DNA from 2 places in the Methylobacterium sp. 092160098-2 genome. Region 2 is predicted to be linked to the other one. Evidence: predicted binding sites of a transcription regulator. Region 2 holds the regulator's gene; the other holds the start of a gene.

Region 1 (3,206 bases), 1.3 Mb from region 2:
TGTCGGCGTGCCGGAGGGCGCTTCGGATCTGTTTCGGCCGGTTAGAAATCCATGCCGCCCATGCCGCCCATGCCGCCGCCGGCGGGCATGGCCGGAGCCTCCTTGCGCGGCGCCTCGGAGATCATCGCCTCGGTGGTCACCAGCAGGCCGGCGACCGAGGCCGCGCCCTGAATGGCCGCGCGCACCACCTTGGCCGGGTCGACGATGCCGGCCTTGAGCATGTCGACATACTCTTCGGTCTGGGCGTTGAAGCCGTAGGTCTCCGAGCTGTTGGCCAGGATCTTACCGACCACGATCGAGCCCTCGACGCCCGAGTTCTGGGCGATCTGACGGATCGGGGCCTCAAGGGCCTTGAGGACGATCTTGATGCCGGCCTGGACGTCGGGGTTGTCGTTCGCGAGCCCCTGGACGGCGGCCTTGGCGCGCAGGAGCGCGGTGCCGCCGCCGGGGACGATGCCTTCCTCGACCGCCGCGCGGGTGGCGTGCAGCGCGTCGTCGACGCGGTCCTTCTTCTCCTTGACCTCGACCTCGGTCGAACCGCCGACGCGGATCACCGCGACGCCGCCCGCGAGCTTGGCCAGACGCTCTTGGAGCTTCTCGCGGTCGTAGTCCGAGGTGGTCTCCTCGATCTGCGCCTTGATCTGGCTGATCCGGCCCTCGATGTCGGCCTTCTCGCCGGCGCCGTCGATGATCGTGGTGGTCTCCTTCTCGATCCGCACGCGCTTGGCGCGGCCGAGCATCGGGAGCGTCACGTTCTCGAGCTTGATGCCGAGGTCCTCGGCGATCATCTGGCCCTTGGTCAGGATCGCGATGTCCTCGAGCATCGCCTTGCGGCGGTCACCGAAGCCCGGCGCCTTCACGGCCGCGACCTTCAGGCCGCCGCGCAGCTTGTTCACCACCAGGGTGGCCAGCGCCTCGCCCTCGATGTCCTCGGCGATGATCAGGAGCGGCTTGCCGGTCTGGACCACGGCCTCGAGCACCGGCAGCATGGCCTGGAGCGAGGAGAGCTTCTTCTCGTGGATGAGGATGTAGGGATCCTCGAGCTCGGCGACCATCTTCTCCGCATTCGTGATGAAGTACGGGGACAGGTAGCCGCGGTCGAACTGCATGCCTTCGACGACGTCGAGTTCGGTCTCGGCGGTCTTGGCCTCCTCGACGGTGATGACGCCCTCGTTGCCCACCTTCTGCATGGCGTGGGCGATCATCTCGCCGATCTCCTTGTCGCCGTTGGCGGAGATCGTGCCGACCTGGGCGATCTCCTCGGACGAGGCGACCTTGCGGGAGCGCGCGCCGATATCCTTCACGACCGCGGCCACGGCCAGATCGATGCCGCGCTTCAGGTCCATCGGGTTCATGCCGGCGGCGACGTACTTCACGCCCTCCCGGACGATGGAGGCCGCGAGAACGGTCGCGGTCGTCGTGCCGTCACCGGCGGTGTCGCTCGACTTGGAGGCCACTTCGCGCACCATCTGGGCGCCCATGTTCTCGAACTTGTCGACGAGCTCGATCTCCTTGGCGACGGTGACGCCGTCCTTGGTGATGCGCGGGGCGCCGAAGCTCTTCTCGATCACGACGTTGCGGCCCTTCGGGCCCAGCGTCACCTTCACCGCACTGGCGAGCAATTCGACACCGCGCAGCATCTTCTCGCGGGCATCGACCGAAAAGCGAACGTCTTTGGCGGACATGGTGGAGCACTCGTCATCTGTCGTTTGGCCCTGAGGCGCGCCACAGCGGGCGCCTCGAAGGGCAGATCGTCGTGAGGCTCTGAGCGGCCTGATCCGCGCTAGGCGACGATGCCCAGGATGTCGGATTCCTTCATGATCAGGAGGTCCTGACCGTCGATCTTGACCTCGGTGCCGGACCACTTGCCGAACAGGACGCGGTCGCCGGCCTTCACCTCGAGCGGGTTGATCTTGCCCGCCTCGTCGCGCACGCCCGGTCCTGCGGCGACGACCTCGCCCTCCTGCGGCTTCTCCTTGACCGTATCGGGAATGATGATGCCGCCCTTGGTCTTCTCCTCGCCTTCGATGCGACGGAGGACCACGCGGTCGTGCAGCGGACGGAATTTCATCGTGGTATCCTGATCGTTCCCAAGCGAGATCCAACCGACATGATTGGCGCTGTCGCGGGAAAGGCTACGGCGAGACTGTCATCGCCGCCCGATCGACGCATTGTTAGCACTCACCGAGTGGAAGTGCTAATCTTATGAATGGGCCGGAGACTGGCTCATCCGGGCATTGGGGCGCGCGCCTTCGCGGCCGCTCCCGATTGACCCGCGCGGCGACACGACCGTCCGCCTCCCGTGGGTATGGCCAAGGGAGGCGGCGCAGGGAGACGGCGCAGGCCGACGGTCCTTGCACTCGGCCGGGCATCGACGTGCGCCTGGCGGTGGAGGGCTGGCCAGGCGCAGGATGCCATGTCATGGGCAGGGCGGTGATCGATCATCCGCCTTCCTTCCAGCCCCTGTCGCTTGCAAGCTTGGGCTGGTCCGACTTCTTCGAAGTCCAGCGTGAACCCCACGAGGCCGATCTCGCCCCGATGCGGATCGCGACGCTTCACCGGTCTCGCTTGACCGCCCTGTCGGAGGCCGGATCCGTCGAACTGACGCTCGCGATCCACGCCAGCACGAGCGACTTCACCGTGGGCGATTGGGTTCTCGTCGATCCGCGAACCCAGACCGTGCATCGCCGTCTCAGCCGCAGGACGGTCATGGAGCGCCGCACCGAAGGCAGCCGGACCCTTCAGGCCGCTGCGGCCAATGTCGACACGCTGTTCATCGTCACCTCCTGCAACGCGGATTTCAATCCGGCGCGACTGGAGCGCTATCTGGCTCTGGCCAATCAAGGCGGCACAATTCCGGTGATCCTCCTCACCAAGGCCGACACGACAGCCGATCTGGGAACCTACCAGCGCCAAGCGTCCGAGTTGCAGCGCGGGCTCGACGTCGTAACCCTCAACCCCCGTCTCTCCGCGGCTGCAGACGCCCTCGCTCCGTGGTGTGGGCTGGGGCAGACGGTGGCGCTGGTCGGCTCCTCCGGCGTCGGCAAATCGACGCTGGTGAACACGCTGGTCGGTCCCGGTCAGGCCCAGGCCCAGCTGACCGGCGGCATTCGCGAGCACGATGCCAAGGGACGCCATACGACCACGTCGCGTTCGCTGCATGCCATCGCCGACGGCGGCTGGGTCATCGACACGCCGGGGATGCG
Region 2 (3,206 bases):
GTGCTCCGTCGAGGGCGTCGACGCACAGGCCGGAATCGTCCGCGAAGGCGGGCAGTCCGGTGGCGTCGGCCGCCGCCTTCGCCTTGATGGCGGCATTCTCGGCGAATATCGTGCCGGTTTCCTCGGGCTCGGGCAGCCCGAGTTCGCCGGCCGACACCGCCTCGACCCCGAACGGCGCGAGCAGCTCGCGCATCTCGGTGAGCTTGCCGGCATTGTGCGTGGCGATGACCACCTTCCCGGTCAGGCGGCGGCTCACGCGATGGCCTCCTTCTGCAGGGCGACCAGCCGCTCGGTGCCGGCGCGGGCGAGGCCGAGAAGTTCGAGAAGCTGCTCCTGGGTGAAGGGCTCCATCTCGGCGGTGCCCTGCACCTCCACGATGCCGCCGCGCCCGGTGAGCACGAAATTGGCGTCGGTCTCGGCGGCGGAATCCTCGGCGTAATCGAGATCGAGGACCGGCATGCCCTTGTACAGGCCGCACGAGACGGCAGCGACATGGTCGCGCAGGGGATCGACCGAGATGATCGAGCGCGTCCGCATCCAGGCGAAGCAATCGTGCAGCGCCACCCAGGCGCCGGTGATGGCCGCCGTCCGGGTGCCGCCATCGGCCTGGATGACGTCGCAATCGATCGTCACCTGACGCTCGCCCATGGCCGGCTGGTTCGTGACCGCCCGGAGGGACCGGCCGATCAGCCGCTGAATTTCCTGCGTTCGACCCGACGGCTTCCCGGAACCAACCTCGCGGCGGGTGCGTTCGTGCGTCGCACGCGGGAGCATGGCGTACTCCGCCGTGACCCAGCCCTTGCCCGAGCCGCGCAGCCACGGGGGCGAACGCTCTTCGAGCGACGCGGTGCAGAGCACCCGGGTATTTCCGAAGCTGACGAGGCACGAGCCTTCTGCGTAGCGCGAGACCGCGCGCTCCAGGCTCACGGGCCGCAACTCGTCGGCGGCACGCTTGGAAGGCCGCATCGCGGGCCCCTTCTGTCGAGAGTGTCGAGGGCCGGGCTCTTAGGCCGCCGCGACATCACGGGCAAGCATCGCCGTACGGATTGATCCGCGCGGGTCGGTTGCGCATGATCGGACTACAGGATGACCGCGTGACACACCCCAGTCCCAACTTTGCCAACGGCCAATCCATGCAGGCCCTCGCCGCCCTCAATGAGCGCGCCCGCGAGATCTTCCGGCAGATCGTCGAGAGCTATCTCACGACCGGCGAGCCGGTGGGCTCCCGGAATCTCGCTCGGATCCTCCCGATGGCGCTGTCGCCGGCCTCGATCCGGAACGTGATGGCGGATCTGGAGCATTCCGGCCTGATCTTCGCGCCGCATACCTCGGCCGGACGCCTCCCGACCGAACTCGGGCTGCGTTTCTTCGTCGACGCGATGCTGGAACTCGGCGACGTCAGCCAGGACGAGCAGGCGCGCATCGAGGCACAGATGCGGGCCGCAGCCTCGGGCCACACGTTCGATTCCGCCTTGGCCGAGGCCTCGACCATGCTGTCGGGCGTCTCGCGGGGGGCCGGCGTGGTGCTGACCACCAAGGCCAACGTCAATCTGAAGCACATCGAGTTCGTGCGGCTCGATCCGGCCCGCGCCCTCGTCATCCTCGTCTCGGATGACGGCTCCGTCGAGAACCGCATCGTCGATCTGCCGCCCGGACTTCCGGCGGGTGCGCTTCAGGAGGCCACGAACTTCCTCAACGCGCGCCTGCAGGGCCGCACCCTGGGGTCGCTGCGCGCCGAGATCGAGGCCGGCCGCAAGGCCATGAAGCGCGAGCTCGACGCGATCACCGAACGCCTCGTCGATGCGGGGCTCGCAACGCCGGTGGGGCCGACGGAAGCGCGCCAATTGATCGTTCGCGGCCAGGCCAACCTGCTCGACGACCTGCGCGCGGTCGAGGATCTGGAGCGGATCCGCCTGCTGTTCAACGACCTGGAGACCCAGAAGGACGTCATCGACCTGCTGGCCCGTGCCGAGGGCGGCGAGGGCGTGCGTATCTTCATCGGCTCCGAGAACAAGCTGTTCTCCCTCTCGGGGTCATCGCTGATCGCGGCGCCGTTCCGCGACGGATCGCAGAAGATCGTCGGCGTGGTCGGGGTCATCGGTCCGACCCGCCTCAACTACGCGCGCATCGTGCCGATGGTGGATTATACGGCGCGGGTGGTGTCGAAGCTTCTGGACGGCGGCCGGTAGGTCCTGTCGGGCCTCAGGCCGCCCGAACCGAATCCAGGAATCGTGCGACCTCGACACCGAGGCGCGCGGAGTGCTGCGACAGATCCGATGCGGAGCCCAGGACCTGTCGCGCGGCCTCGCCCGTTTGCGCGGCGGCTCCGGCCACCCCGGCGATATTCACCGTCACGTCCGCGGTCCCGTCTGACGCCTGGGTCACGTTGCGGACGATCTCCTGCGTGGCCGCCCCCTGCTCCTCGATCGAGGCGGCGACGGCCGCGGCGACCGCGTTGATGTCCCGGATCCGCGTGACGATACCGTCGAGTGCCCGGGTGGCTTCGCCGGTGGAGCCCTGGACGCGCGCGATATGATCGTTGATCTCCTCGGTGGCGCGGGCGGTCTGCGCAGCCAGATCCTTCACTTCGGCCGCCACCACGGCGAAGCCGAGCCCGGCCTCGCCGGCCCGCGCGGCCTCGATGGTGGCGTTGAGGGCCAGCAGGTTGGTCTGCGCGGCGATCGAGGCGATCAGCCCGGCTGCGTCGCTGATCCGGGATACCGCCTCCGACAGCGCCTGCACGCGGTGTCCCGTCTCGTCGGCCTCGTCCACGGCCGTCCGGGCGAGGCGTGACGAGCCTGCGACCTGCCCGGCGATCTCGCGCACGCTCGCGCCGAGCTCCTCGGCCGCAACCGCGACGGTGCGGACGCTGGTCGAGGCTTGGTCGGCGGCCGCAGCGACGCTGCTGGATCGTGCCGCGGCCTGCGTGGCGGTGTTTGTCAGGGCTTGGGCGGTGGCGTGAAGCTCGGACGCTGCCGACGACACCGAACCGACGATCGTGCCCACGGCCTCTTCGAAACCATCGGCGAGCGCCGTCATGGCCCGCTTGCGCTCCGCTGCGGCCGCCGCCTCGGCCGAGCGCCGAGCCTCTTCCTGCTCACGTGCCTTCTGCGCCACAACGGCCTTGATACCCTCGACCGCCCGCCCGACCATCCCGATCTCGTCCCGGCGCCTGGCCTCGGCGATCTCGGTATCGAGGTCGCCGA

The links. Region 2 encodes HrcA, which represses chaperone genes, less so after heat shock. Its sites were predicted from a motif close to GTTAGCACTCNCNNNNNGNGAGTGCTAAC; they were not measured.
Region 1: a site for HrcA is predicted at 2,174-2,202, ahead of PQI07_RS11645 (co-chaperone GroES). Genes of this name have one in related genera too.

The regions. Positions count from the first base shown of each region.
Region 1 is NZ_JAQPZJ010000001.1:2,476,825-2,480,030, forward strand. Features, by position in the region: gene groL (chaperonin GroEL) at 42-1,685, opposite strand; gene PQI07_RS11645 (co-chaperone GroES) at 1,784-2,071, opposite strand; gene rsgA (ribosome small subunit-dependent GTPase A) at 2,422-3,206, shown strand, end outside.
Region 2 is NZ_JAQPZJ010000001.1:3,740,270-3,743,475, reverse strand. Features, by position in the region: gene rdgB (RdgB/HAM1 family non-canonical purine NTP pyrophosphatase) at 1-256, opposite strand, end outside; gene rph (ribonuclease PH) at 253-966, opposite strand; gene hrcA (heat-inducible transcriptional repressor HrcA) at 1,134-2,189, shown strand; gene PQI07_RS17590 (methyl-accepting chemotaxis protein) at 2,203-3,206, opposite strand, start outside.